Regions from separate parts of the Paenibacillus sp. CMM36 genome, predicted to be linked through region 4. Evidence: predicted binding sites of a transcription regulator. Region 4 holds the regulator's gene; each other region holds the start of a gene.
The links. The regulator Rex, encoded in region 4, represses fermentation and respiration genes when NADH is low (regulators of the CRP and FNR family bind a similar motif). The targets are predictions, from matches to a motif close to TTGTGAAATATTTCACAA.
Positions count from the first base shown of each region.

Region 1: a site for Rex is predicted at 5,228-5,245, ahead of ACWA2B_RS04955 (formate/nitrite transporter family protein). Genes of this name have one in related genera too.
Region 2: a site for Rex is predicted at 4,803-4,820, ahead of ACWA2B_RS20355 (DoxX family membrane protein). Genes of this name have one in related genera too.
Region 3: a site for Rex is predicted at 2,076-2,093, ahead of ACWA2B_RS17055 (cytochrome ubiquinol oxidase subunit I). Genes of this name have one in related genera too.

Region 1 covers NZ_JBSEDY010000002.1:212,370-219,955, reverse strand. The annotation lists gene ACWA2B_RS04980 (LLM class flavin-dependent oxidoreductase) at 1-675, shown strand, start outside; gene ACWA2B_RS04975 (ABC transporter ATP-binding protein) at 907-1,800, shown strand; gene ACWA2B_RS04970 ((2Fe-2S)-binding protein) at 1,813-2,616, shown strand; gene ACWA2B_RS04965 (glutathione peroxidase) at 2,704-3,180, shown strand; gene ACWA2B_RS04960 (FAD-dependent oxidoreductase) at 3,571-4,932, shown strand; gene ACWA2B_RS04955 (formate/nitrite transporter family protein) at 5,320-6,153, shown strand; gene ACWA2B_RS04950 (molybdopterin-containing oxidoreductase family protein) at 6,525-7,586, shown strand, end outside.
Region 2 covers NZ_JBSEDY010000011.1:154,488-162,073, forward strand. The annotation lists gene ACWA2B_RS20325 (amino acid ABC transporter ATP-binding protein) at 1-95, opposite strand, end outside; gene ACWA2B_RS20330 (amino acid ABC transporter substrate-binding protein/permease) at 88-1,536, opposite strand; gene ACWA2B_RS20335 (hypothetical protein) at 1,600-1,743, shown strand; gene ACWA2B_RS20340 (inorganic phosphate transporter) at 1,776-2,765, opposite strand; gene ACWA2B_RS20345 (DUF47 domain-containing protein) at 2,779-3,393, opposite strand; gene ACWA2B_RS20350 (DUF3048 domain-containing protein) at 3,582-4,676, opposite strand; gene ACWA2B_RS20355 (DoxX family membrane protein) at 4,925-5,443, shown strand; gene ACWA2B_RS20360 (hypothetical protein) at 5,660-6,583, shown strand; gene ACWA2B_RS20365 (dioxygenase family protein) at 6,656-7,447, opposite strand; gene ACWA2B_RS20370 (alpha/beta hydrolase) at 7,540-7,586, opposite strand, start outside.
Region 3 covers NZ_JBSEDY010000008.1:154,822-162,407, forward strand. The annotation lists gene ACWA2B_RS17045 (cache domain-containing sensor histidine kinase) at 1-110, shown strand, start outside; gene ACWA2B_RS17050 (response regulator transcription factor) at 103-1,761, shown strand; gene ACWA2B_RS17055 (cytochrome ubiquinol oxidase subunit I) at 2,164-3,570, shown strand; gene cydB (cytochrome d ubiquinol oxidase subunit II) at 3,557-4,570, shown strand; gene cydD (thiol reductant ABC exporter subunit CydD) at 4,570-6,327, shown strand; gene cydC (thiol reductant ABC exporter subunit CydC) at 6,311-7,586, shown strand, end outside.
Region 4 covers NZ_JBSEDY010000004.1:345,719-353,304, reverse strand. The annotation lists gene dinG (ATP-dependent DNA helicase DinG) at 1-2,079, shown strand, start outside; gene ACWA2B_RS11665 (redox-sensing transcriptional repressor Rex) at 2,123-2,776, shown strand; gene ACWA2B_RS11660 (amidohydrolase) at 2,763-4,064, shown strand; gene ACWA2B_RS11655 (cell wall elongation regulator TseB-like domain-containing protein) at 4,102-4,626, shown strand; gene ACWA2B_RS11650 (hypothetical protein) at 5,073-5,606, shown strand; gene ACWA2B_RS11645 (AAA family ATPase) at 5,599-7,101, shown strand; gene ACWA2B_RS11640 (3-hydroxyacyl-CoA dehydrogenase family protein) at 7,239-7,586, shown strand, end outside.

The DNA of each region.
Region 1 (7,586 bases), on a different contig from region 4:
GCTACCAGAGCCCTGCAAGAAGGCAAAATGCGAGGGGGTGTAGATCTATACCCTGAGCAGTTGGATGACCTGTTAGCTTATTTACATGACAGCACAGGCAATAATCACCGTTTCGGTTCGCTACAGGCGATGCCGCTTATAGAAACTGTACCGGAAATGTGGTTGCTCGGCTCCAGTGGTGATAGCGCAGGTCTGGCAGCCGAGCGTGGCGTGGGCTTTGCGTTTGCGCAGTTCATTAATGGTGAAGGCGGCACAGGGGCTATGAAGGAATACCAGGAAAGCTTCCAGCCTTCCCAGCATAGTGACCAACCACGTTCGCTTGTTGCCGTATTTGCGATCTGTGCGGATACCGAAGAGGAGGCCAATCGCTTGGCTTCCAGCATGGACTTATCTCTTGTACTATTAGAGCAGGGAATGCGCTCCGCTGGAACACCTTCCGTGGAAAAGGCACTGGCGTATCCGTATACGCCGTTTGACCGGATGCGGATACGTGAGAATCGCAAACGTATGGTGGTCGGTTCGCCCGAACAGGTGAAGCGTCAGATTGAGCAATTAAGTAAGGACTATAATGCACAGGAGATCATGGTTGCGAGCATTATTCATGACTTTGATGCCAAAATGAAATCTATACGTCTCATGGCCGAAGCATTTGGACTGTCTTCTGTACAGTCATAATGCAATTCACCGGATTTGAAAGATCACAGCTTCGAGGAGCTGTGATCTTTTTTTGAATTTTTTGAGAAAATATTGGATGATATGCACTGTATGATATAGGAAATAAACCAGTTAACACTTGATAATGATTATCAATATCTTTATTATATAAAGATAGAATGAAGTTTTGATGAAAGTCGTGCGTTAAGCCCGTGACTATATATATTGGATAAGGGAAAGGGATGATTCCACATGTTTCGTCTGAAAACGGCAAATCTGGATATTGCTTATGAAGATCGATTGATTGTAGAAGATCTGAACGTAGAAATACCGCAAGGGAAAATCACAGCCTTGGTGGGCGCAAATGGTTCTGGCAAGTCCACCATTCTGAAGACGATGGCTCGCATCATGAATCCTAAGGGCGGCAGTGTTCTGCTTGACGGTAAATCCATTCATAAGCAATCCACCCGGGAAGTAGCTAAGCAGCTGGCTATTTTGCCGCAAAATCCGACTGCACCGGAAGGATTAACCGTGACGGAACTGGTATCTTACGGACGTTTTCCTTATCAAAAAGGTTTTGGTTCCATGAAAGCGGAAGATCGCAAAATGGTAGAGTGGGCCATTCAAGTAACGGGAATGAGCGAGTTCCACGATCGTCCGATTGATCAGCTTTCTGGCGGTCAGCGTCAGCGTGCCTGGATTGCTATGGCACTTGCGCAGGATACGGATATTTTATTTCTGGATGAGCCGACGACATTTTTAGATATGGCGCATCAACTGGAAGTGCTGCATTTGCTGGAGTATCTAAATACTTCGGAGGAGCGCACCATTGTTATGGTCGTGCACGATTTGAACCATGCGGCCCGGTATGCTCAGCATATGATTGCAATCAAAAAAGGGAAAGCTGAGGCTGTAGGAACTCCAACTGAGGTTATGTCCCCTGATGTGCTGCGTGAAGTGTTCGGGATTGAGGCTGATATTGTAACAGATCCTCGTACAGGTGTACCGCTCTGTCTTCCGTATGCTTTGGCTGGACAGCCTGCGGTAAGCCAAGCCATAAAAGAAATGAATGTGGAAGATAAGCAACCTGTGGGTTCTGTTGCTGAGCGACGTGATGCTAGAGCACAAGTAGCGGCAAGAGGTTAAAGGGGACATACCATGAAACCACTGGATTACGATCAGCTTGAGCAACTAGCAAACATAGTGAGAGTCACGCCGGAGGATGCTGTATATTCCGGGCCAGTGGCCGAATGGCTTGAACCAGATAAGATCCGCTCTGTGATGGAGTATTATGGCGATCTTCTGCGTGCTGAAGACGATTTAACCGCAGCCGTTTACTTTGCGAACCAGTTGCGTGGCCTCGTGTTTGCGCAGCATTTTATGGTATCACTGTGTGAACGCCGTTGGGACCTGTCCGTTTCTAATCTCAGATTTCATATTTGTTATGAAGGTCAATATCCCTCTATTAGTCTTCAGGTCATCGACTTAACAGAGCTGGACAATACGTGGAACAATGGGGATCACCGTTCTTCCAAACAGGCTCAGCAAGTGTTACGAGACTTTTACAGTTTGCAGATGCGGCCCATGTTGGAAGCAATTGCTACCGTGGGGAGCGCATCTATCGGCCAAATGTGGGGACAGTTTCCGTTGGCATTGCTGTATTTTAAGGATAGAGTACAGCCATCGTTGACTGATCCTCAGGATGTGGAGCGCTTTGAACAAGATTATATGTATGTGACACGTGAACTTGAGGGAGAGATATTCGGGCGTAAAAGAAATCCGTTTACGGTTCGTCTCGTTGAATTGGACAATCCTTACCGCCCTGGTGAAAATACCTACATGAAACCGTCCTGTTGCCAATATTACAAGACAGGTGGAGGTCAGCGGTATTGTTATACTTGCCCCAAAATGTCCGCTTCCGAACGCGAAGAACGCAGACTCGAAGTGGTGGCATCATGGTAAAGTCTCTGTGGATGTTGGCATGTCCGTCACCTTTTGGTTAAAATAGGTTATGTAACCTAAACCAAGTGACACGAAGGAGGATGCTGTATGTCTGTCTATTCACATAATGCCGTAACACCAGCGAATCAGGAGGTTTCTCTGAATACTTACGCTGGTAAGGTGCTGGTTATTGCGAATACCGCCAGTAAATGCGGACTTACCCCGCAATATGGGGATTTGCAAAAGCTTTATGACGAATATAAGGATCGGGGATTAGTTGTATTAGGCTTTCCTTGCAACCAATTTGGCGGTCAGGAGCCGGGCAGCAGCGAGGAAGCGGCTGAATTTTGCCAACTGAATTACGGGGTTAATTTCCCGGTATTCGCCAAAGTGGACGTCAATGGACCGGATACAGCGCCTCTGTTTGAATATTTGAAAAAGCAACAGCCTGGAGAACAGGAAGATGGGACAATTCAGTGGAATTTCACGAAATTCATTGTGAATCGTGAAGGTGTACCTGTGGGTCGTTTTGAACCGAAGGAGTCACCAGAAGCGATGAAAGCAGCCATTGAGCAATTGCTATAGTAGCTTTGCCTTCATTCCAAAATATATGTTTAAAAAGGTCTGATTTCCGGCATGTCTCCGGGAAGCGGACCTTTTTTTGTTCTCTACATGTGCATTTGTCTAAGGTGGGAGCATCATGTGAAAGTCGATTCCATGGGCATAATCAGGCCGCCTACAGGGGAAACTGAATGGAGCAAAAAAACATTTCAGCAAACAGTTGATCTCGTATATCCTTTCTTTTTTAAATGTGGACAAACTGTGAATATCACAAAAAGCTATTGTAATGTGAAAAATATCACACTATAATAAGTGCATGAAGTGAAATAAATCACAAACACTAACGAGCTGTTTACGTGAAACTATTCACAATTATTATACAGTTTATGCCCACACACCAAGGAGGAATTCAACATGAAAGTAGCAGTTATCGGATGTACACACGCAGGCACAGCAGCTATCGTTAACACAGCTAAATGTTATCCAGATGCAGAAATTACCGTTTACGAGCGTAATGATAATATTTCATTTTTATCTTGTGGTATTGCGCTGTACGTAGGTGGTGTCGTCAAAGATCCGCACGGCCTGTTTTATTCGTCTCCAGATCAACTGTCTGACTTGGGTGTAGTGACCAAGATGCTTCATGAGGTAACGAGTGTGGATACGGCTGGCAAGTCGCTGCATGCCCGTAATCTCCAAACAGGTGAGGAATTTACAGACACATTTGATAAACTAATTGTGACCACGGGATCATGGCCCATTATTCCAAAGCTGGAAGGCATTGAACTTGATCATATTTTGCTCTGTAAAAACTATAATCATTCCAATGATATCATTGAGAAAGCCCAGCACGTACAGAACATTACAGTCGTGGGAGCTGGATACATTGGTGTTGAATTGGTAGAAGCTTTCCAAATGAATGGTAAAAATGTAACGCTGATCGACAGTGCTGATCGTATATTGAATAAGTATTTGGACCATGAGTATACAGACCGGATTGAAAGTTCCCTGAAGGAACATGGCATTAAGCTGGTACTTGGCGAGACGGTGAGTCGTTTTGAGGGTACGAACGGTAAGGTAAGTAAAGTCGTGACCTCTAAAGGAGAATATGAAACAGAGCTTGTTATTCTCTGCATCGGTTTCCGACCTCAAACGGATCTGCTCAAAGGTCAGGTAGATATGTTGCCTAACGGTGCGATCATTGTGGATAACTATATGCAAAGTAGTTGCCCGGACGTGTTTGCAGCAGGCGACAGTTGTGCAATTCGCTATAATCCGACCGGCAAAACGGCTTATATCCCTTTGGCAACCAACGCAGTTCGTATGGGTACGCTGGTGGCACGTAATCTGGTGCAACCAACCATTGCTTACATGGGAACCCAAGGAACTTCGGGTATCAAAATTTACGAAGACAATATCGCAGGAACAGGCATGACGGAAGCTGCGGCAACAGATGAAGGCATGACTGTAGAAGCTGTAACCATTGAGGACAGCTACCGACCTGAATTTATGCCAACCTCCGAAAAAGTGTTACTGAAAGTGGTATATGAACAGGGGACGCGGAGAATTCTGGGTGCTCAAATTATGTCGAAGGTGGATTTGACGCAATCCATTAACACGCTATCCGTAGCCATTCAAAACCATATGACCATTGACCAGTTGGCCTTTGTCGATTTCTTCTTCCAGCCGCACTATAACAAGCCTTGGAATTTCTTGAACGCGGCAGGTTTACAAGCATTGCCTACAATATCTGAACGGAACCCAGTTACTGTATAATTAGATTTGTCTGTGACATTGTTCATAAGTTTGTCAACAATCTGAGGCGTACGGATGAATCCTTATAGTACAATATAGAGTAGCATAAGGATCAGGGGGGAAGTAACTTATGGGTTTGTTTTATATCCTTTTTCTTGTAGTCGTGGCCATGGTAGGCCTTGGTGGAGTTCTTTGGTTCTTAAGAGCAGTTGAAAAGGAAGAATACAATTAAATGTAAAGCGCGTAGTAGCGCAGTAGATGTAATAATACAGAAAAACAGTCCTTTTTTCAGGGGCTGTTTTTTTTATAGTTACGAAAGTGATTTTTTTCACAAACTTAATCACTGATTTTAAATAAAATATGAAAGAAGAATATTTTAGTGAATAGATATTAAAGGAGCGGGGATATATGGCGAGCTATAAACCGGGGCAAATTGCTGAAAAGACGGTGGAAACAGGAGTGGCCAAGGCGAACAACCCGTGGACTGTGGCGGTGGTACTGGGGTTTTTGGCAGGTGCATTTATTGCACTCGGGTTTTTGCTGGATATACGTGTTATTGCAAGTGCGCCTAAAGAATGGGGAAGCATTGCCACCTTTATTGGAGCTGCGGTGTTCCCTATTGGTCTGGTATTAGTTTTGATCGCAGGCGGAGAATTGCTGACCGGCAATATGATGGCGGTCCCTTTGGCGAGATGGGCAGGACGGATTAAGACAGGAGTCATGTTTCGTAATTTGGCGATTATTACGCTCAGTAATTTTGCAGGTGCGTTATTCGTTGCATTTTTCTTTGGGCATGTGCTGGGTTTAACAGAAACGGGCCCTTATCTGGACAAAGTGGTGGATATGGCAGGACATAAGCTACACGAAAGCTTTTTGCAGTCTTTTATATCGGGTATAGGATGTAATTGGCTCGTAGCACTGGCTGTATGGTTGGCATATAGCACAGACTCCATTGGCGGCAAAATTATGGGGATTTGGTTCCCGACCATGGCCTTTGTGGCTATTGGATTTCAGCACGTTGTTGCCAATATGTTTCTCATTCCGGCGGCTATTTTTGCAGGCCACTTTTCATGGGCAGATTATGTTATGAACTTCATTCCGGTCTGGCTGGGGAATTTGGTAGGAGGTAGCCTGTTTGTGGCTGGAGCCTACTGGTTGGCCTATCTGAAAAAGCCTCAAGCCAACGCACATCCAGTGAATGAATCTCCAACTACTTCTTCGGTTGCACATCCAATCCGTTGATTGATCCTACCTAATCACGGTACTTTAAACAGCAATGAACAAAGCAAATCCGCCATGACAGGCCCGGGGGAACGAAACCTGTCATGGCGGATTTTTTTGGGAGTGGTCCATGATTTGGCATGGAGGATGAGTGTGCTCTCGTCCATGATGCCTTGATCTTTTTTACCCTCAGTAAGATATGATGAAACAGGATGTTGAAAAAAATTATAATTCTTAAAAAATCCGTTTTGCTCTATGCAGCAGACGGATTTTTTTAATATTTTGGAGAGCGGCTGTGTGGGAAAATCCTTCTCTTGCCATCGGCCAAAGCTGTGGATATGATAAGATCAGTGTAATTTTTGGAAACGGTAACGGAAAGGAGCATCAACACTATGGATCATCGCAATAGCGCGCCTCGTGAGGCCACGCTTCAACAAGACTTACAAGGGGGACAGCGGATGACGGAGCAGCAGGACGGTATTTTTCCGGCTGTATGCCCGTTAGATTGCCCGGATACGTGTGGGCTCCTGCTTCACAAGGAAAAAGGAAAGATAATCAAGGTGACTGGAAACCCAGATCATCCCATTACCAAAGGGGCTATTTGTAACAAAGTTCGCAATATGACGGAGCGGGTATATGATCCTGATCGGGTGCTCTATCCGTTGAAGCGTATAGGCCCCAAAGGAGAAGGGAAGTTTGAACGAATTAGCTGGGAGGAGGCGGTCAATACCATTACAGGTCGGTTCAAGGAGCTGATCCGTACGGACGGACCGGAATCTATTCTCCCCTACAGCTTTTATGGCAATATGGGCGTATTGAGTGTGGATGGAATGGATCGCCGATTTTTTAATGCGCTGGGTTCAAGCCAACTGGATCAGACGATTTGCAGCGTGGCTGGGAATGAAGGATGGGCGTCCGTTATGGGTTTTAAGGGCGGCACCAGCCCGGAGGACACGGAGGATGCAGACCTCATTATTGTGTGGGGTGGTAATGTCATTAGCACCAACATGCATCAGGTCGTTTTGGCTGAGAAAGCACGTAAAAAAGGTGCTAAGGTGGTCGTTATTGACGTTCATCGTAACCGGACGGCGCAATGGGGGGATTGGTTCATTCCGTTATATCCGGGGACGGATACAGCGCTCGCGCTGGGTGTTATGAATGTACTGTTCGCTCAAGGACTGACGGACGACGAATTTTTACATCGCTACACAGTAGGTCATGAGGAACTGCGCGAGCATGTTAAGACATATACACCAGAGCGAGTTTCGCGGATTACCGGCGTGCCGGAAGCGGATATTATCCGTTTGGCGGAAATGTACGGAACTGCGAGAGCAGCGTATATCAATATCGGTAATGGGCTTCAGCATCATGATAATGGCGGTATGAACGTACGTGCGGTTACATGCTTGCCTGCGCTCACTGGACAATGGCTGAAGCACGGCGGGGGAGCGTCA
Region 2 (7,586 bases), on a different contig from region 4:
ACAACTTCGCCTTCACGTACTTGCATGTCGATGCCTTTTAGCACTTGATTACTACCATAGCTTTTTTTCAGGTTTTTAACGATAATTTTACCCACGGCGAACTCTCCCTTCAAGACGGTTGGAAATTTTGGTCAGGACTGTAATGACGATAAGATACATCACCGCTACTACCAGCCAAATATCAAAGGATTGGAATGTCCGCGCAATAATGATCTTACCCGATTGGGTCAATTCGACCAGACCGATAACAGACAAAATGGACGTATCCTTCAACGTAATAACCAACTGATTGATAAACGACGGGATCATGATTTTCACAGCTTGTGGCAAAATGATTTTAAGCATAGCCGTCCGATAGGGTAGACCAAGCGAACGGGCTGCTTCCATTTGTCCCGGATCAATGGACTGAATACCACCACGGATAATCTCAGTTACATACGCACCCGCATTCAGGGATAGCGTCAATACAGCCGCAACAAAAAGTGGCATTTTGAAGTCCAGTGCCTGTGGAATACCAAAGTAAATAAAGAAAGCAAGCACGATCAGCGGAATACCGCGGAATATATCGACGAAAACAGTTGCAATACCACGGAACACCTTGTTATGGCTTACTTTCATAAAGCCAAACACCAAACCTAGGATAAAGGCTACGAGTAAAGATACAAGTGTGTACAACAACGTATTTCCCATGCCTTTAATCAGCGAAGGCAGCGAAGCGGAAATCAGCCCCCAGCGGCTGGTCTCTACAGGCGCCACACCTTTGCCCGATTCGCCAAGGTATTTAGCCAAAATCTTATCGTATTCCCCGCTATTACGCAGATTAACAAGCCCTGCATTAAATTTCTCCAGCAACTCCTTGTTTTTGCCTTGGTTAACAGCAAACCCGTAAGAAGCACCTTTTTCCTTATCTGTTACCAGCTTAAGGCCGTTATTCTGGTTTACACCGTATGCCAGTACCGGATAGTCATCAAAGCAGGCAACCGAATTACCTGTTTTAACTTCATCATACATTTGAGAAGAATCGTCGAACGGTACTGTAGTAAAGCCGTATTTGGCCTTAATGGACTCTGCGAATGTATAACCTTCCGTGCCTGTTTTGACAGCGACACGCTGCCCTTTCAAGTCCTCATAGCGTTTAACCGTATCATTATCCTTACGGACCGCCATGACGACGCCTGAATCAAAATAAGGCTCAGAAAAATCAAATTTCCGCTTGCGTTCATCGGTAATACTCATCCCGGCAATGACACCATCCACTTGATTCGTTTCAAGGGCCTGCACTGCCGCGTTAAAGCCAAGAGGCTTAATGGTATATTCAAAATTCTGATCCTTGGCAATAGCTGCCAGCAAATCCATATCAATTCCGACGAATTTACCATCTACATCTTCAAACTCAAAAGGCGCGAACGTTGTATCCGTGCCGATATCATACTTTGTTTTATTTTCTGCATGTGCCACTACACCGAAATTACCGGCCAGGGCAACCACAAAAAACAAACAAATGATAAGTGCTATTAGTTTTCTAGATTTTTGCATAATTTCCTCCAGTCAGTTGAACGGTTCAAAGTTTTCTGTTTATTTTACAGGAGTTATTAAAAATTGACTACTTTGATGTCAGGTATTTTTGAAAAACGTTTCATGGAACTATCTGGAGGTGTAAACTTTGAAGAAGCCGTTTTGCCCCAGAATGCCAATAAGCCCCTGCCGCAAAAAGCGGACGGAAGCTTATTGTGTGTTCTATAGTGTGTACCTATTTTTCAAGAAATAATAACGAACTAGAAAAGAATTTTGAAAATCAATCCAGATAACAGCGCAGCAATCGGTATCGTTATCACCCAAGTAATAATAATTCGACCGGCCAGCGACCAACGCACAGCGGAAAAACGCTTCGCAGAACCCACACCCAAAATAGCCGAAGTAATGGCATGAGTGGTACTTACGGGCAAATGAAGCAATGTAGCTGTGAAAATAACAGAGGCTCCCGAAATGTCGGCTGCAAATCCGTTAATTGGCTCGATTTTAAAAATCTTGGTTCCCATCGTCTTGATGATTTTCCAGCCCCCGATAGATGTACCTAGCGCCATGGCTGTTGCGGCTGAAATTTTTACCCACATGGGTACTTCCAAATGGTCCTGATACCCCGACGAAACGAGTGCGAATGTAATAATCCCCATCGCCTTTTGAGCATCATTCGTACCATGCGTGAACGACTGAAGCGCTGCTGTAATGACCTGCATTGTACGGAACCCTTTGTTCACCGTATGCGGACTACGATGAGCGAAGATGTATTTTAAAATCATCATCACGATGTAACCGACAACAAAAGCAATCAACGGGGAGAAAATAAGTCCTTCGACAATCCCGATGAAGCCGCTCCAGTTTAATTTTTCCGATCCTGCACCTACATACACCGCTCCAGCCAATGCACCAATCAATGCATGAGAAGAGGATGAAGGAATACCGAACCACCAGGTTAAGAGGTTCCAGATAATCGCAGCGATCAGCGTCGCAATGACGATATCAATTCCATTCGTAAGCTTGGTTGGATCAGCCACACTTCCACCAATCGTCTTCGCAACCCCTGTAAACAATATTGCCCCGAGAAAGTTCATGACCGCAGCCATAATAATCGCACGTCGCGGGGTCAATGCACGGGTCGATACCGAAGTTGCAATCGCGTTCGCCGTATCATGAAACCCATTAATAAAATCAAATGCCAGAGCAAGAAAAATAACAATACCCAATACCAGTAAACTTGTATCCATGTAAAAGGACTCCTTACGAGTTACGCATAATGATGGATTCCAGCATATTTGCAACATCCTCGCATGAATCCGTTGTCGTTTCAAGGCGTTCGTACAATTCTTTGCGTTTAATCAGTTCAATAGGGTCAGTTACAGTTGCAAACAGGTTTTTGATGCAAATACGCAACAATTCATCCCCCTGATTTTCCAAATCATTCAGACGAATAGTGTATTCACGAATGGCCAGCAATTTTTTCTGTGAAAGCAGATGTACAGCTTTCTGAATTTCGTAAGCTGATTGACGCAGAATATCAGCGAACTGCACAATATACTCGTCCGGCTCCGTAATGTTGTACATATAAAAACGGGAAGCCGTCGCTTCAAGACCGTCCAACACATCATCCATGGTTGTTGTCAGTTCCATGATGTCGTCGCGTTCCAACGGCGTAATGAAGGTCTTGTTCAGTTCAGTAATAATCGTGTGTGTGTAATCATCACACTTATTTTCATACTTCTTCATTTCATTTGTAAACAAAGTCACATCTTGAAGATTTGAAGTATGTTGGGCAAAATAATCGGCTGCTTGCACGATCGTATCTGCCATATTTTCCAACGTCTCGAAGAATATATCCTTTTTCTTCAATCTCATAACGATTACCCCTTTACGAAAATATCCGCAACCTGTTTCGACTGCAATAGACAACCTTTGCTATCTTATCACACTCATCAATGTTTTTGTAATGTTTGTAAAAGCAAATTTCATGATATACGTATACAGTGCCCGACATATAAGCTCATTATCCGACAATTTTTTCCTAAAAAGGTGTAATTCGTTTTCTAATTCACTTCTATGGTTACATGTTCCTTTAGTGGTGTATCTGCAGGCACCACATGTATATAGGATGTACCTGGCGTTAACGGAATTTCAACCCCATTCTTCATAAAACGAATCGCATCACCTGGCGTATGTTGCCACTCAGCCTGTATTAACTGTCCTTGTTGAAACACCATGGCCTCTCCGCTGCCGTCCAGTTCAACACTTAATCTGCCTACATCATCCAACGTTCGATGCCTGGTGCTCATCACAATGACATTGGCTGCTGAGAGCTGTTGGTTATTATTTTGATCCACATGTGACTTTTCGTTCACAAAACGCTTATATTGTTGATCCGCTGGATCATAGGTATAAGATACCCGGTAGCTTTTAAGCAAAAACCGGATTTGTAAAGATGTTGCAGTCTCGTCCACCATAACTGGGGTTTCGCCGGATTTAAGGTAAGTATATACTGGAACGTCCGTATGCGTAGCATACCCTTTACTATCGCTTCCTTTGCGCAGTCTATTCACGTCCGTGTATAGATTATGCGGAGGACGACGATCTTTGCTTCGCCAGAAGTATGCCCCTCCATTTGAAATCTCATCTAAATGTTCCTTCCGCTGCTGCTGTAAAATCGCATAGGCATCTGTGCTTCCCCCTGCGTGTATCGGCAACGCACCATAAGTTTCGCCCAGCTCAATCAAATACGGACGAATGCTACGGACCGGACCAACCTTTACATCTCCGCCATGACTTTGGAAAAAAGCGACCAGACGGGTAATTCCGCCTTCTGCAAGAACTTCATATACCATATCTGCCTGACTAAGTCCTGCCTGCGGACGTGCTGCTGGAGCATTGTTAATCATGACAGCGAGCGGTCGCTCCAAAACTGGCTGCTCCACCGGAAGACCGGTAAGCGGAGCTGTAAATGCCGGAGTAGACTGCTCCTTCGGCGGTTCAAGCGCCTCCTTCTCTGTTTTATGCTTGGTCGGTTGAGGAACGGGTTCAGTATCTCCCGTATTGGACATAGCAGAACAAGACATCAGCGTCATGCATAACAGAGCTGAGGCCATTACACGCAACCAATGATTTCGTTGGGAAATGGGCCCGGACAAGTTCATCCCTCCACTTCGTTATTTTTCTCATTATAAGCTTTATTTCCTGTTTTTGTCTTGATTGAAGCATGACCTCTCTATAGAATACTTATCTGAAGACATTAAAATTTTAAAAATATTCATACTTTGTGATTTTTATCACAAATAACTGTAACTGAACCTACTACAATAAAGGTGTAGCAAAGATGATCATCCCAACAAAATGAAATACAACCAACATTATAGATTAAGAAAGAGGAGTGGTTTGAATGTTTAATAGCTGGTTACGTGAGAACAAAGTCGCAATGTGGTTGCTGACTGTCGTACGGGTTTATCTAGGTTATGAATGGATGACTCACGGACTTGAAAAGCTGACAGGTGGATTCGATGCAGGCGGATTTATCTCGGGGGCCATTGCTAAAACAGGTGGAGACCATCCCGCTGTACAAGGCTGGTGGGGATCGTTCCTCGAAGCCTTTGCCCTGCCGAATGTAGGTTTGTTCAACGTCCTGATCCCGTTGGGTGAGTTCTTGGTCGGGGTTGGCCTGCTTCTCGGTACATTGACTACACTGGCTGCTTTGATGGCCATGGTTATGAACTTCTCGTTCCTGTTCTCGGGTACAGTAAGCACCAATGCAATCTACCTGCTGTTTGAAATCTTCCTCGTAGTTGCTGGCGCAAATGCCGGAAGAATTGGCTTTGACCGTTGGGTACTGCCCTTCCTGCGTGGACTGTTTGGTAAAAATAAAGATACCTTTCCAGCGGACCCTAGTCGAAAAATAGCTTAAACATCCCCCAAATAACCGTTATCCTCCGGGATAATGGTTATTTTTTTTGCGCTGTTATGCTCACAAGGAGGATTTTAGCTCCTCCTAACTCGGACTCTTTTATCGGATTCATTATCCTCCCCAAACGTTTACAAGTTGGATACAACATGGAATGCTCACGATACATTTACCCTATACACTACAGTTACATCAAAGAACGTAATGGAGGGTTATATCATGAAAAAAATCACCAAAGCCTATCTCATGCTCGCAGCAGTAACTTTCACAGTGCAGACTATGGGATCGGGATATACGGCATCAGCCCAAGCGGCGACGTCTACTACGACATCTCAGGCAGAAAGTGTACAACATATCTCCAAGACCTTCGAGCAGCTACTAGGCCAACCCGGCAAGCTATCTCAGGCATTCACTTATTTGCAAAAGCATATTCAATCCATTCCAGCTTCTCAAGCTACCCTCATGGTGCTTCATCTGGAAAATGCACAGAACCAGCAATTGGATTCCTATGCACAGACCCTATACCCGACCTCTGTTCAAACCAAAATAAATCAAATCTATAAACCCGGTGATTCGTTCACAAATGTAATCAGCCGTACAAGCGATGCGAACCTGAAAAAGTTGCTAACTCAAACAAGAGATGCCGGCTACAAACTTGAAACCGCAGAAGGCATGTATTACCCAATCATCAACTATGAAAAATATAAAGTATTCGGGAAGCACACCACGGCAGATATCCGCAGCTATATTGACATCATGTCGATGGAATCCGGACAGGCTGCTACCAAAGATGCCGCGCTCCGTATCGGCTATCAACAGTTAGCCGGACGAGTGCTGGCACAGGAATTGTTTTTAAACCAATATCCACATTCCAATCGTACACAAGCTATAAAAAAATTGCACGATCTGTACTTTTTCTATACTTTCTACGGCACGAACAATACGCCATTATTCGATCATGATACCGGGAAGATTCATCCGTATGCCAAAAAAGGGTATCAATGGTTCGTTCAACGTAATATGGATTCGAAGAGCACCTATATTCAAAAGCTGAAAGCATTTATGACACTGTTGGATCAAAATGGAGATCAACGTACTTCGCAGGTATCCACTTGGCTAAAAAAGAACGTGCCTTCTAATTAATCGAAGACGCAAAAAACACAAAAGAACTTCCATTCCCACACAGCATGTGGATTCGGAAGTTCTTTTTTACATTTACGTATCACTTTCTTGACCAAAAGCCCAACAATTGAGACTCAGCGAGCCAAGGACATACGACTGAAAAAGCTTATGCGCGGAGCGCTCCTGATCCGCAGCCCCCATCGCATAAAACAAAGGTGAAAAATGCTCTATTCCATAAGAAGGTACCGCTTGTTTGGCATATGGAGCCTTCTTGTCATATTGGAATAAGTGACGTAAATTCCAGTCTTGAAGCTGCTGTGCAATCCAGTCATCATATTGAACGGCCCAATCGGCTGGCTCACTCGTCTGCTTGAGTGTCCGCAAGTTGTGGACCAATCCGCCGCTACCGATAATCAAAATCCCTTGTTCTCGCAACGGCGCCAGCATCCGTCCAATCTCGTATTGCTCTTGAGGAGCGCGCCGAGAATCAATAGATAACGGTACGACCGGTATGTCCGCATCAGGATATATATGCCGCAAAACCACCCATGCTCCATGATCCAGTCCCCGGTTCCGAACCGGCTGGTGGAACAAGTTATGCTGACTGAACAGATGCTCTATCTCCTCATACAGCTTTGGATCGCCTGGTGCAGGGTAATCGATTGAGTACATTTCTTCAGGAAAGCCATAGAAATCGTGCAACGCTGCATGCTGATCATCCGCGCCAATACATTGATCGGGGCTATCCCAATGCGCGGAAAAAATGACAATTCCTTTGGGTCGGGGCAGGCTCGCGCCCAGCTTTGCAAGAAAGCTGGTATATGCGTTATTTTCTACAGCCAGTGTCGGTGAACCATGCGCAACAAAAATTGAGGGTAATGTCATCGCTGCCAACCTCCACACGCCAGTATAGTGTTACTCTTCCATTTTACTCCGGCGGAGGCGCAATTTCCAATACAATCCGTTACACACTGAAATCAGATCATCCAGTGCTGCCAATCACGTTGAATATTTTCCTGTTCAT
Region 3 (7,586 bases), on a different contig from region 4:
GTCTGACATTGATGTATGGTGAACGTTATGGATTGCATATTGAAAGCGCATTACAAGTAGGAACAACCGTATACTTTTCCATACCAAGGGAGGAAGAGTCGAATGTATAAAGCGATGATTGTAGATGACGAGCCAGCGATTCGTGAAGGATTGTCCTCCATTATTGACTGGGGGGATTGTGGCTTCCGTATTGTCGATACGGCAGGGAATGGACGCGAGGCTCTGGATAAGTTCGGAGAGCATCGGCCGGAGCTAGTCATTGTAGATATTCGTATGCCCGGGATGAGTGGACTGGAGGTTATACGTAGTATACGTGAAAAGAACGGGGAGCCGTATCATTTTCTCATATTAAGCGGATATGCAGACTTTGATTATGCACGGCAAGCCATGGGCTTCGGAGTAGATGGCTATCTACTGAAGCCAGTTGATGAGGAAGAAATGACGACAGAGTTGAAGCGGGTACGGCAAAACATTGAGGATGAGAAAGAAGTCGGCAAATGGGGAAGTCCGCCTTCTCATGAGCGTAATTGGATCGAAGCTCTATTGTTTCCGGTTCATCGAGAGTATACTCGTAATGCTGTAGAAAGCAGCGATTCTCTGCACAGAGCATCCAAGCAGGCTGAACATCAAAGCGGTAACGGAAAATATGGACAACAGCCAGCGTTACCAGACTTGGACTGGAGTAGCTATCAGGTTATTCTGCTGGATTTACGTATACCTGACTGGGATCGGCAAGCCCGGCAGTCGGCAGCAAAGCAGCGACTAACAGAAATGTGCCATGAGCAAGGCAGAGGTATCGTGTTTGAGGCTGGAATATATATGGGTCTTTTGCTTCCCGCCACGTTAAAAACGGAGAGAGATGCTGTTCAGTTACTAGCTGCTTGGCGACAGGAGCTAAAGGCGTGGGCTACGGAAATTTATGTGGCTGCCGGTGATCCTGTAGCCAGTCTTAGCGACATTCCCAGATCTTTTGAGCAGGCACTACGATTGTTAGAGCGTACGTTTTTGTTCCGGGCAGAAAGAGTCATGCTTTCCGGAGACCTACACAAATTGGAGACAGTCGAGACTGAAATGAGTGGAACGTCTGATAGTGCCACAGATGATCCCCTACGTTATGCAGAAAAGCTGTACTATGCGCTAGATATGGCTAATAGTGAAGCTGCAACCCGTGTCATTAAGGAAATGGAAGGCCAATTTCCACGGATTTATCGTACAGAATCCGCAATCAAGGCGGCGTTCGCCCAAACATTCACACTGGCGTTGAACAAGTATGCAGCCGGACAGGATCACAGCCGAACCGTGCTGGAGGAGCACTCCAGCTTTATAACCGATGTATATGCTTATTCCACATTGGGCGAGCTGGTGGATCACTCGCTGGAGCATGTGTTGCAATGGATTGGACAGACTGATCCCGGTGGCAAGGACATCATCATGAAACAAATGATTGACTTTATTCATAGTCATTATGATGAAAATTTGCGATTGGAGTTACTGGCAGATATGTTTAATTACAATAGTGGCTATTTGGGCAAATTGTTCAAAAGTCATACTGGCGAGGCCTTTAATGCCTACCTGGATAAGGTGAGGATTGAGCGAGCAAGGGAGTTGCTTGCACAAGGAATTAAGGTACACCAGGTGGCGGAACGCGTAGGGTATGCGAACGCAGATTATTTTCATAGTAAATTTAAAAAGTATGCTGGAATGTCACCTTCCTCCTATCGAAATCGGGTTCAAAAGAACGGAGGAACAGATGGCTGTTGATAGAATCCTAGGTATAACGCTATGAAGTCTCTCTTGCAGATGTCGGAGGTACAACCTCCGAACGAAGAGAGGCTTTTTTTGCATGATGAAAAAAGATAGATCAATAGGAAATGTCACATTTATTATGGGATTTAGGCTGTTTTCATCAAATCGCCATCGTTATGACACAGCTTTGACACGATGTTCACATTTTCGATTCTATTTCATTTAAATTTATTCTATATAATGGGGATAATCTGAAGCCGGATCATGACACCATGGTGAAGGTAGTTGAGTGAGTCATTTTCTAAAAGGTGACCGCTGCATATGTAAGAATGTGAATACTGTCACAAATGTAGAAGACTTCAGATTACAGACACTATAAATCAATGTTAAGAGAAGTACAGGGGGAGGAGCAACATCATGGACGTATTGGATTTGGCACGGTTGCAGTTTGCAACCACAACGATTCTTCACTTTGTTTATGTGCCGATCTCCATTGGATTGTCGTTATTGGTGGCAATTATGGAGACTATGTATGTTATTAAGAAAAATGACTTGTACAAGAAAATGGCTCAATTCTGGGGAACGTTTCTGCTGATTAACTTTGCACTGGGCGTAGTCACCGGGATTTTGCAAGAATTTCAGTTCGGGATGAACTGGTCGGACTTTTCCCGTTTTGTGGGTGATGTATTTGGTACGCCGCTGGCGATTGAAGCGCTGCTTGCATTTTTCCTGGAATCGACCTTTATCGGATTATGGGTATTCGGTTGGGAAAGATTGTCCAAAACGGTCCATTTAATCTGTATGTGGTTGGTATCTATCGGTACGATGTTATCGGCATTGTGGATTCTAGCTGCTAATTCATTCATGCAGCGTCCAGTAGGATATGAGATTCAAAATGGACGTGCAGAAATGAAAGATTTTGCTGCTCTGCTAACGAATGAACAACTGTTATGGGAATTCCCACATACATTGTTTGCTGCTTTTGCGACAGGAGCATTTCTGATCGCGGGTATCAGTGCATGGAAGCTGATGCACAAAAAGAATATGGACTTTTTTAAACCTTCTTTTAAATTGAGTATTATTGTTGCCTTAATCAGTGCCATTGCTATTCCTTTGTTTGGTCATGGACAGGCTCAATATTTGGTGAAAACACAACCGATGAAGATGGCTGCCAGTGAGGGATTATGGGAGAACAGTGGTGACCCCGCTCCTTGGACCGTTATCGCATGGATTGATCCTGGAAACAAGGGAAATACCTTTGAGATTAAAGTTCCTTTTGCTTTGAGTTTTCTATCCTATAGTAAATTTACCGGCTCTGTGCCTGGTATGAATGAGCTGCAAGCCCAATATGAAAAAACGTATGGTCCGGGCGATTATATCCCGCCAGTACGTACCACGTTTTGGAGCTTCCGCATTATGATTGCGGCTGGATGTGGCATGATTGCACTCGCCTTATACGGGGCTTACCTGACGTTCCGTAAAAAGCTGGAAGGTTCACATCGCTGGTTCTTCCGTCTGATGATATGGGGGATATCCCTTCCATTCATTGGGAATACTTCAGGTTGGATCATGACTGAAATAGGTCGCCAACCGTGGACGGTATTTGGTTTGCTTCAAACGAAAGATTCTGTTTCGCCTACCGTTGTGGCAGGAGAAGTGCTATTCTCGTTCATCTCATTTACTACATTGTATTTAATTTTAACAGGTGTGCTGGCGTTTCTGTTTTACCGTACGGCTCGTAAAGGTCCAGATATTGAGCCACATCAGCAAACGGTAATTCATGATCCTTTTGCTCAAGGGGGTGACACCATTGTCGCTAAATGATTTATGGTTCTTATTGATCGCTGTGCTGTTTACCGGCTTCTTTTTTCTGGAGGGCTTTGATTTTGGCGTAGGAATGGCCACAGGATTGGTGCCGCGTAACGACCAACAAAAACGTTTGATGATCAATACGATTGGTCCATTCTGGGATGCCAACGAAGTGTGGCTGATTACAGCAGCAGGTGCAATGTTTGCCGCTTTTCCGCATTTTTATGCGACTATGTTCAGCGGATATTATCTCGTATTTGTGTTTATTTTGCTAGGTTTGATCTTGCGTGGAGTTTCTTTTGAGTTCCGCGGAAAGGCTGAAGGAAAATGGTGGACAGGAACGTGGGATGCCTGCATTCTGATTGGCAGCTTTCTACCGCCGATGCTGTTCGGTATGGCTTTTGCGGCTTTGGTGAAAGGTGTACCTATTCAGCAAAACATGGATTTGAAAGCTGGATTTTCCGATGTATTCAATGGATATACCGTATGGATTGGACTGACAGTGGTCGGAATGTGCCTAATGCACGGACTGACGTTTATTTCTCTGCGGACGATTGGAGAAGTACGGGATCGTGCTCGCGTGATGGCATCCAAATTTCTTCCGGTATTGGGCATTTTACTTGCGGGCATGGTGGTATGGACTTATTTTGCAACGGATTTATTTGCGCGTCGCGGTCCCTTTATGTATGCTGCGGTAGCAGTCGGAATTGTCGCCTATGTGCTGACGTGGTACTTCCTGAAGCAGCGCCGTGAAGGATGGGCCTTCGGGATGACAGGTGCAGTGATTTTGCTGACCTTCGTTTCGTTATTCGTCGGTTTGTTCCCAAGATTTATGGTGAGCTCGATTAACAGTGCTTTTGATTTGACGATTTATAATGCAAGCTCCAGTCATTACACCCTGAAAGCCATGACGATTGTTGCAGCAACGCTTTTACCCTTTGTGCTGGCTTATCAGGCGTGGAGCTATTTTGTTTTCCATAAGCGTCTCAGTGAGAAGGATCATTTGGAATACTAATGGATAAGGCATGGTTTGAATTAAAGGGCATTCGGCCAGTGATGCTGCTACTGGCTGCCCTTTCCCTGCTCCAGGGGGCCGCGGTGATTGCACAAGCAGTCTTCTTGGCAAAGGCTGTTACGATTTTGTTTGAACAAAATCCGCTGGTGATGGCTTGGCCGTCGCTGGCGTTGTTTTTCGCTGCTTTTGCAACGAGGCATACGGCGATCTGGCTGCAACGCCGGACAGCAGGCCGTTTTGCTGAAGCTTCAGGCGCTTCCTTACGGGAGCGTCTGCTTGCACGTTTGTTCGAACGGGGGCCGGGTTTTGCAGCGCAGGAAGGTAGCGGCAAGTTGGTGACGCTGGCGCTGGACGGCATGGATCGTTTTCGCACGTATTTGGAACTGTCCATTCCTCGAATGATTGACATGATGGCTGTCACTATACTTGTACTTGTGTATGTTTTCACATTGGATGTCATTTCAGGTGTGATTTTGACGACTACGATGCCGATCCTGGTAGGCTTCTTTATTTTGCTCGGCTTGGCAGCGCGGAAGCAGGCAGACAAGCAGTGGCGTTCCTATCGTCTGTTATCTCATCATTTCACGGATTCGCTGCGTGGACTTCAGACACTAAGGTTTTTGGGTCGTAGCCAAGAGCATGGGGAAACGGTTGGGAAGGTCAGCGACCAATACCGCACGGCAACAATGCGCACGCTGCGGGTAGCGTTTCTTTCCTCATTTGCCCTCGATTTTTTTAGTATGCTATCGGTCGCTTTTGTTGCGGTAGGCTTGGGTTTGCGCCTGATTAGTGGCTCGGTGGGTTTGGAGGCAGCGCTTGCGGTGCTTATTCTGGCCCCAGAATATTTTATGCCCATACGCCAGTTGGGATCAGACTATCATGCTTCACTGGATGGTAAGGAGGCTTGGGGAGCAATCCGCTCCATTCTCAGTAAAGAAGATGACGCGACCGAGCCGAATAAACAGGCAGCTAACGATAAAGGATTGGACATCACGGGACAGGACATTCTTGAGCTGTCCGATGTGTGCCTCCTTAATGAAGACGGTTCGGCTCGGCTTGAACATGTGTCTGCCAATGTTGAACCGCACATGAACATGATCGGCATCGTTGGAGCTAGCGGTGCAGGTAAAACGACGCTGCTTAGCCTGCTTGGCGGTTTTGCTGATCCCACTTCGGGCGAACTGCTCCTGAATGGATGCAGATTGGCTGGGGATGCAAAAGCTGAATGGCAACGGCATATTGCGTATATTCCACAGCATTCATACCTGTTTAGCGCTTCTCTGGCAGATAATATTCGTTTTTATGAACCGGAGGCATCCAACCAGCAGGTGGAGTGGGCGGTTGACGCGGTTGGACTGCGTGAACTGGTAGACGGTCTTCCGGGTGGAATGAATGAGTCCATTGGTGAAGCGGGTAGGACGTTGAGCGGAGGACAGGCGCAGCGGATTGCATTGGCGCGGGCGTTGCTCAGTAACCGTCCGGTCATTTTATTGGATGAGCCTACGGCGCATCTGGATATTGAGACAGAGTGGGAGCTAAAACAGACGATTTTATCGGTTTTGAAACACAAAAGAGTGTTTCTTGCCACCCACCGGCTACATTGGATGCCAGATATGGACTGTGTCTGGATGATGAATCAAGGTCGTCTGGAAGAAGTAGGTTCCCATCAGCAATTGATTGCCCGTAAGGGGGCATATTACCGATTGCTGACGGGGATGTCGGAAGGAGGGAACGGACGATATGAGAGTAACGGATAATAGCAGACAAGGCTGGTTTGTGACGTATCTGAGACAATATTTTTGGGCCTTTCTGCTAGCTGCTCTTTTGGGCGCGCTGGCCATTGGATGTGCGGGCGCGTTGCTTTTTACGTCCGGTCATCTGATTACCCGTTCGGCCTTAAAACCGGAAAATATATTAATGGTGTACGTTCCAATTGTGCTTGTGCGAACATTTGGTTTTAGTAAAGCGGTTATTCAGTACCTGGAACGCTTGGTAGGACATGATGCCGCACTGCGTCTGGTGTCCCGTATGCGGGTACGCTTATATCGGGCAGTAGAACCGCAGGCGCTGATGATCCGCAGCAAATTCCGTACAGGGGATTTATTGGGGTTGCTGGCAGAGGATATTGAGCAGCTTCAAAACATCTATCTGAAGCTAGTTCTGCCTGCGCTATCGGCTTTGCTGATTTATGCAGCAGGCATCTCGGCGCTCGGACGGATGGACGGAACCTTTGCCTTGCTTATGGCGCTATATGGAGGATTTTTGCTTTTTATTGCCCCAGCTATCTCACTATGGACCTCACTCGCCAAACGGCGAATGTTCAAGCAGGAACGGAGTAAAGCCTATCAGGACCTGACGGATGCTCTGTTCGGCATGAGTGATCTGGTGCTGAGCGGACGGACTGGGCATTTCCTGAGTACCTTTACACAACGGCACAATAGGGCTGCCGTGATGGAAAATTCACTTCGCCGGGGCGAGTGGCGTTCTCATTGGATGGCACAATGCGTTGTAGGCGGTGGGATTGTGATTATGACTGTGTGGGCCGGAGGCCTAGTAGCACAGAATCGTATAGAAGCCACATGCCTGGCATCCTTTGCCCTTGTGGCTTTTCCGTTGCTGGATGCCTTCGTTCGCGCTGGAGAAGCAGTGGTGCATGCACCGGAGTATCAGGATTCCCTTCGACGGTTGAAGGATTCGGAGAAAGACACACCTACACCTGTGTCATCATCGCTTCCGGTTACTGTGGATGCAGGACACCCAGCAGCAGGCGGCACAGCTGACACTATAGATGAGCAGGCTGCCGCTCTGGGATTGGGCCACGGAGGAGACCTGCTGCTGAACAACGTAAGCTACCGCTATGCGGCAACGCAGGAATGGAGCGTGCGTGGTATCTCCTTGCACGTACCGCAGGGGGGCAAGGTTGCATTGCTTGGTCGCAGTGGTGCGGGCAAGTCCACGCTACTGAATCTGATTCAGGGAGCATTGCAGCCTGATGAAGGGAGCGTCACTGTCGCAG
Region 4 (7,586 bases):
CGCGAGGCGCAGATACAGATGATTGAGGGTGTGAATCAGGCACTGAGTGAAGACAAGCATCTGCTGATTGAAGCAGGTACAGGAACAGGGAAGTCTCTGGGTTATTTGCTCCCATCGCTGTATCACAGTGTGAAAAAGGGACAGCGCGTTATGGTGAGTACACATACGATCAACCTGCAGGAGCAATTACGCGAGCGCGACATTCCGATGCTGACCAAGGTGATTCCGTTTCCGTTCCGGGCTGCTATTTTCAAGGGTCGGGGACATTATTTGTGTCTGCGTAAGTTTGAACATAAAATAAACAGAAGAGACTTCGCTACACCGAAGGAAGATTTAATTACAGCGGCTCAGATGATCGTCTGGTTGACGCTAACAGAAACCGGTGATGATGAAGAACTGAATCTGAGCAACCGTGGAGGGGATTTCTGGGAAACGGTGGCGAGTGATTCAGAGTCCTGTCTTGGTCGTTCCTGCCCATGGTTCCGCAAATGTTATTATCATCGTGCACGCCATGAAGCAGGAATAGCGGATGTTGTTATTACGAATCACTCTAAGTTGTTCACAGACGTCAAAGCCAGTCATCAGTTATTGCCTAGCTATGAACATCTGGTGATAGATGAAGCCCATCACCTGGAGGAAGTAGCTGGTAAACACCTAGGTATGCATATGAAATATTTCACACTCGTGCATACACTGACGCGACTGTTCAAAGACAGCAAGAATGGACAACTGCCTTCACTTCGTCAACAGTTGGCGAAATCGGGGCACGAGAAGTCGGCAGATTGGGCCTCAACTATCGACCAGCTGTATCCGCTCGTGTTAGAGGTGAAGGAAACTTGGGACCTGCTAAGCGACAAGCTGTTTGGCATGTTGCCGGAGCGAAGTGATGCGACACCGGGTGAAACAGGACAGTTTTCTTCCCGTCTCAAACCTTCGGCCAAGCCTGCAAAGTGGGATCAGGCGGGAGCTTTGGAAAATCAGCTATATGTAACGATGAGCGAAATTTTGCGCAAGGGCGACAAGCTGATGCTGGACGTCAAGGAAGAACATGACGATTATGCGGCGGATAGCCTTATTACAGATATCACGGGTCTGCTCAAGGATTTGGCGGGGATTCGAGAAAATTTGCGCTTTTTTATCCGACTCGATGATGAAACAACCGTATACTGGCTCGAGGCAAGCGGGCAATTCCGTAGTAAATCATTGCAATTTTATGCGGTACCCGTCGATGTGAGCCGCCAGTTGAAAGAAATGTTTTTTGACAAAAAAAGAAGCATTATTCTGACTTCTGCTACCTTGTCGGTAGATAAGTCGTTTCAGTACATGATCGATCAGCTCGGCTTACAGGAGGCCGCAGATCAAGAGCGGCTGATGACTTCGCAGCTCCCGTCACCCTTTAATTACAGGGATCAGGTGTTGCTGGTTATTCCACGGGATTTCCCAAGTGTGAAGGGCAGTGTAGGAGATGCGCATTTTGTAGATATGCTCGTTAGCTCTCTAGGAGCGACTGCTCAGGCGACACGTGGGAGAATGCTCGTTCTGTTTACGTCCTATCGGATGCTCCGGCAAGTGTATGAGCCGCTCAAAGAGGCCTTAGCATCCAGCGAAATTACTGTGCTGGGACAAGGTGTGGACAGTGGAAGTCGCAGCAAGCTAACCCGCCGGTTTCAGGAAGCGAAAGCTTCTGTATTGCTGGGGACCAGCAGTTTCTGGGAAGGCGTCGATATTCCGGGGAAGGCTCTGACTTGTCTAGCCATTGTTCGCTTGCCGTTTCAACCGCCGAATCACCCGCTGCTGGAGGCAAAAAGCGAACTGCTCCAGCAGCAGAAGAAGAATCCATTTATGAAGCTGTCTGTACCGCAAGCGGTCATTCGCTTCAAACAGGGATTTGGTCGGTTGGTACGTACAGCGAACGACCACGGGGTCGTTATCGTTTATGATACGCGTGTGATTGAATCCTATTACGGAAAGCACTTTTTGTACTCGTTACCGGGACCAAAAATGGAGCATATGCCATCGGAGCAAATGGTGCCCCGCATCGCCGAATGGCTCCAATCCGCCCCGGAGACAGAGGCATAACGGACGGACATAAGTATGTTCGTTACAATTAGGGGGAGCAAGTATGAAATCAGATAAAATTTCAGAGGCTGTCGTACGGAGGTTACCCGTATATTTACGTTATCTGAATGCACTGCACAAACGGGAGGTGGCTACGGTCTCTTCTCAAGAGCTGGGACAGAGGCTAGATTTGAACCCGGCCCAAATCCGTAAAGATCTTGCTTATTTTGGAGATTTTGGTCGGAAGGGTATCGGTTATGATGTTTCTTATCTCATTGAGAAAATACGCCATATCCTGAAAATCGACCAACAAATTAATGTAGTATTGGTCGGAGCGGGTAATCTGGGGCAAGCCCTTTCGAATTATAACGCTTATTTAAAAGACAATATGAAGATTGTGGCGGTATTTGATGCGTTTCCGGATAAGGTAGGAACCAAGATCAATACATTGGTCGTGCAACCGATGGATGAACTGGAAGCGACTGTGAAAGAAAAAAACATTCGAATCGGGATTATTACCGTACCTGATTTTGAAGCACAGCACGTGGCTGATAGGCTTATTGATAGCGGAATTGGAGCGATCCTGAACTTTGCACCGACTACTCTCAAGGCACCAGCCAACATTCGGATTCATGCCACAGACTTTACAACTGATTTGCTTAGCCTCGCTTATTATTTGGAGGACGGAAAGGAAGAAGCACAATATGACAGTGAATAAATGGATGATTAAAAACGGATCTTTTGCCGTAAATGGACCAGAAGCAGGGGTAGTCCATGGTTTTATGATTGTGGAGGATAGTCGTATTACTTATATTGGCGAAACCTTGCCTGCGGGTGAGGAAGAGACGGAAGCGATCGATGGTAAAGGGCTATTGTTTTTACCTGGTCTGATCAATACTCATGGTCATGCGGCGATGTCTCTACTGCGTGGGCATGGAGATGATTTGGCACTTCAAGTATGGCTTCAGGAAAAAATGTGGCCTATGGAAGCCAAGTTTACATCTACAGACGTGTACTGGGGTACGTCCTTGTCTGTGCTGGAAATGCTGAAAGGTGGAACAACAACCTTCCTCGATATGTACGATCATATGGATGAGGTGGCTCGTGTGGCTGAAGAGTCAGGTATTCGTGCAAGTCTGATGCGTGGAGCAATTGGACTATGTTCGGAGGAAGAACAGCGAATCAAGCTGGCAGAGGCCGTGACTTTTGCGCGTAACTGGCACGGTAAAGCAGACGGCCGTATTACAACGATGATGTCACCGCATGCGCCATATACATGTCCACCTGCGTTTATTGAAAAATTCGTACAAGCTGCGCATGATCTGGACTTGCCACTGCATACGCACATGTCTGAGACGATCGCCGAAGTAGAGCAAAACGTACGCGACTACGGTTTGCGTCCGGTTGCACACTTGGATAAGCTTGGCTTTTTCTCCCGTCCTTCGCTTGTTGCCCATGGCGTTCATTTGAACGACGAAGAAATAGCTTTACTGGCAGAACGTGGTGTAGCGGTTTCCCACAATCCTGGCAGCAACTTGAAGCTGGCAAGTGGTGTGGCAAGAGTGCCTGAATTGCTGCGTGCAGGGGTTACGGTTTCTCTCGGAACGGATGGTCCTGCCAGCAATAATAACCTGGATATGTTCGAGGAAATGCGTCTGGCAGCACTTATTCACAAGGGTGTATCCGGTGACCCTACGGCAGTTCCTGCAAGTGAAGCGCTGCGTCTGGCAACAGAATACGGTGCAAAGTCGATTGGTTTAAAAGAAGTAGGAGCGTTGGCAGCAGGCAACAAGGCTGACTTTATCGCGTTGGATCTGAATCAGGCACATTTCTTGCCGCGTACAGATCTTATTTCCCATGCGGTATACTCTGCAAGCGCCAAGGACGTGGCTCATGTGTGGGTAGACGGTCGTCAGGTTGTGAAAAACGGCGAATGCCTGACTATGGACGAGGAACGTATCAAACATGAGGCACAAGCCGCCTTTGAAGGGCTGCTGTCGCGCTAATTCAGGTGTCACATCCCCTTAGAGAGGAAGCACGGGTTTGAAAAATAAGAAAAAATGGATAGCGGTCGCCATTTTGGCCGTGATACTGATCCTGGTCAGCATTTTCTGGTATTATTCCTATGTTACTCAAGACCAGGTGGCTGAGAAAAATGCCGCTATCATTAAGGCCAAGCAATCAGGTGGTCTGGTTAGCACGACTCAAACATGGAAGTCTGTGTGGGATCAGGTATATTGGGTGGTTCAAGGGAAAAATGCACAGAATGAAAATATAATGGTATGGGTTCCTTTTCAAAAAGTGGAGGGACAACCTAACGTACCTGCCGCAGATAATAGCGGTGTTCATACCGAGCTGCTGAAGAACGGAGTCGACGAGCAAAAAATGACGTCGCTAATTCAGCAGCAGCTTCCAGGTGTAAAAATTGTAAGCCTCCAGCCGAGTGTGTTCAATGGCGAATATGTGTGGCAGCTGTTTTACGATGATGGAAGCCATCATTACTATGCCTTTTACCGTTTTTCAGATGGGGGAGCGACGGGGGTAAAGTATACTTTGCCCAATAACTGAGCTGGTTGAGGATCAGCAGATGTGGAATGAATGACTAGTAAATGATTAAAAGCTCAAGAAAAAGACGTAAATGCGATGAAATTCGTATTTACGTCTTTTAGTCTTGCTATGCCGTAAAGATGAGCTGAATGCCAGCGAAGCATCTTTACCTACCCAACTTCTCTCCTAAGGAAAATTCATCTTTATGGCGGGCAACAGCGATCGTAAGATCAAATCCTACACGCAGCGTCCCACCTCCACCATAACCAAAGATTTTGCCTCATCACAACTCCTCCACACATTGCCTTCGATTTTAGATATACGTTATGATATACTATATTTTATAAGTGATAGACAAAAATGATAGAAAAAAGAATTGCTGATCACTGTAAGATCATGCAATTTGGTTGTTTGTTGACATTCGTCCCGTTTCTTCTGAGTTTTACATTTTGAGAGGAGGATGTTGTTTGAAATTGCGTGCAGTTCCTATCGTTGTGGCGGCAGTTTTGGCAGCTTTGCTGCTATTTGGGGGATGGTTCATTTACCGTCAGGTTACAATGCAAAGTCCTCTGGAAAAACTGGTTTCTCAATATCCAGGCGTGACAAGCGCTCAAATAGATATTAAACAGGATCAGGTTGTATTGAAACTAGATCTCAAACCGCAGGCGGATGTGGCCGGATTGGTCGATGTAGTTAAGCAAAAAGGACAATCCATCATTGGCAGCCGCACCATTAAGCTCGATATTGCAGACCGTTCCAATACAGCACTGAATCAATGGTGGTCTGAGGCTATGTTTCCTGTAGCCGAAGCGATGGAAAATAGAAAGTATACTCAAATTTCATCTACAGTTGAGCATATGAAAAAGAAAAAGACGGGTATCAAAGCTGATACCGACATGGATTCGAACAATGTCTATATCCGACTCAGCGAAGGGAAAGCGACCAAGTTTATCGTTTTGCCACGTCAATCTCAGCAGATGGGGGTATGGCCTAATGCCTAGATGGATCAAGGAAATATTAATCGGCATTGTGCCGGTAACCATTATATTTCTCGTTTTTATTGGGGTAAATATTATCCCTCTTCTAGTTGCTGGTGTGATGTTCAGCGGCTTGTTAATGCTCATGCATGCTCGTGGAGGCTTGGCCGTAGGTGCTGGGCAAGAACGTAAACGTAAAAAAAATGGCCCGGACAAGCTGACTTTTGAGGAAATCGGTGGGCAAGAAAGCGCTAAGCAGGAGCTGCGTGAGGCCTTGGATTTTTTGAATCGACATGATGAAATCTCCAAGTTTGGTATCCGTCCATTAAAAGGCGTTTTGCTCACAGGTCCTCCGGGAACAGGAAAAACACTGATGGCTAAGGCAGCGGCACACTATACTAATTCTGTTTTTGTTGCAGCCTCAGGTAGTGAATTTGTTGAAATGTACGTTGGTGTTGGAGCAGGTCGTGTGCGTGAGTTGTTCCGGGAGGCACGTACTCGTGCAGCCAAGGAAAAGAAGGAAAATGCAATTATTTTTATTGACGAAATCGACGTAATTGGTGGTAAACGTGAGGGTGGACAGCAACGAGAATATGATCAGACTTTGAATCAGTTGCTGACAGAAATGGATGGTATTTACTCGGTAGATACACCGCGGATTTTGATCATTGCGGCAACAAACCGTAAAGAAATGCTGGACAGCGCCTTAACGCGCCCAGGGCGTTTTGACCGTCATATTCAAGTGGATTTGCCTGATAAGAAGGGCCGTCTTCATATTCTTAAAATTCATGCCAAAAACAAACCGATTCAGGAAGATGCGAATCTGGATAAAATTGCTGAGGAATCTTACGGGTTTTCTGGCGCACAGCTGGAGAGCGTAATGAATGAAGCGGCAATCTATGCGATGAGACAGGATCAGAAAATGATTGCACAGAAACATCTGTCGATGGCAATTGACAAAGTGATGATGGGTGAAAAGACAGATCGAGAATCGACCTTGGAAGAGAAAAAACGTGTAGCGATCCATGAACTGGGACATGCTATTATGGCCGAAATTGTTCGTCCTGGTAGCGTAAGCCAGGTTGCACTTAGCCCACGTGGGAAAGCGCTTGGGTATGTGCGCCACAATCCACAGCAAGAGCATTATTTATACACCAAGCAGTATCTGGAGGAGCAGATTATGATCTCGCTCGCAGGGGCTACGGCAGAAGAAATGTACTATGGCGGTCGAAGTACCGGCTCTAGTAATGATTTTGAGCAGGCGCTGAACATCGTCCATACGATGATGACTTCCGGTTTGACTTCACTTGGCATTATTAACATGGAAATGGTAACGAAAGAAGAACTCATGCGGGAAAATGGCGAGATTATGGCTGACCTGCATACCCGAACTTTGGAACTGCTGGAAAAGCATCGTCCTGTGTTCGACAACTCACTTGACATCCTAATGAAGGAGGAAACTTTGTCTGGAGACCAATTTAGATGTCAATTTAGTGAAAATGCTTTATTACCAGCATAATTTTTTATGCTGGTTATTTTTTTTTTACTTTTAGTCCGTGCTAAGATATTATTATCTATTGGGACATAAACATGTATTTTTCGACAAAGAAGGATACAATATATGAGAGTGACCAGGAAAGGGTGGAGTTAAGAATCATGCAATTTAAAAAAATCGGCGTCATCGGCGGCGGCACCATGGGACAGGGAATTTCTGAAATGCTCGCGTCCAAAGGAATCGATGTGCTGCTGGTAGAGCAGACACCAGAGAAACTAGACTACGCCTACAATATGATTGAAACGAGTCTGGACAAACAACTGGAAAAATGGGCAATTACTCAAGCTGAGAAAAAATTGATCTTATCCCGCATTCAGAAAGTATCCCATTTAGCGGAGCTCGGCAGCTGTGATATGGTCATTGAGACTATTACAGAGAATCTGGACGAGAAGAAAGCAGTGTTCCAAGAGCTGGACCATGTGTGTCCAAACAATATTATTCTTGCAAGT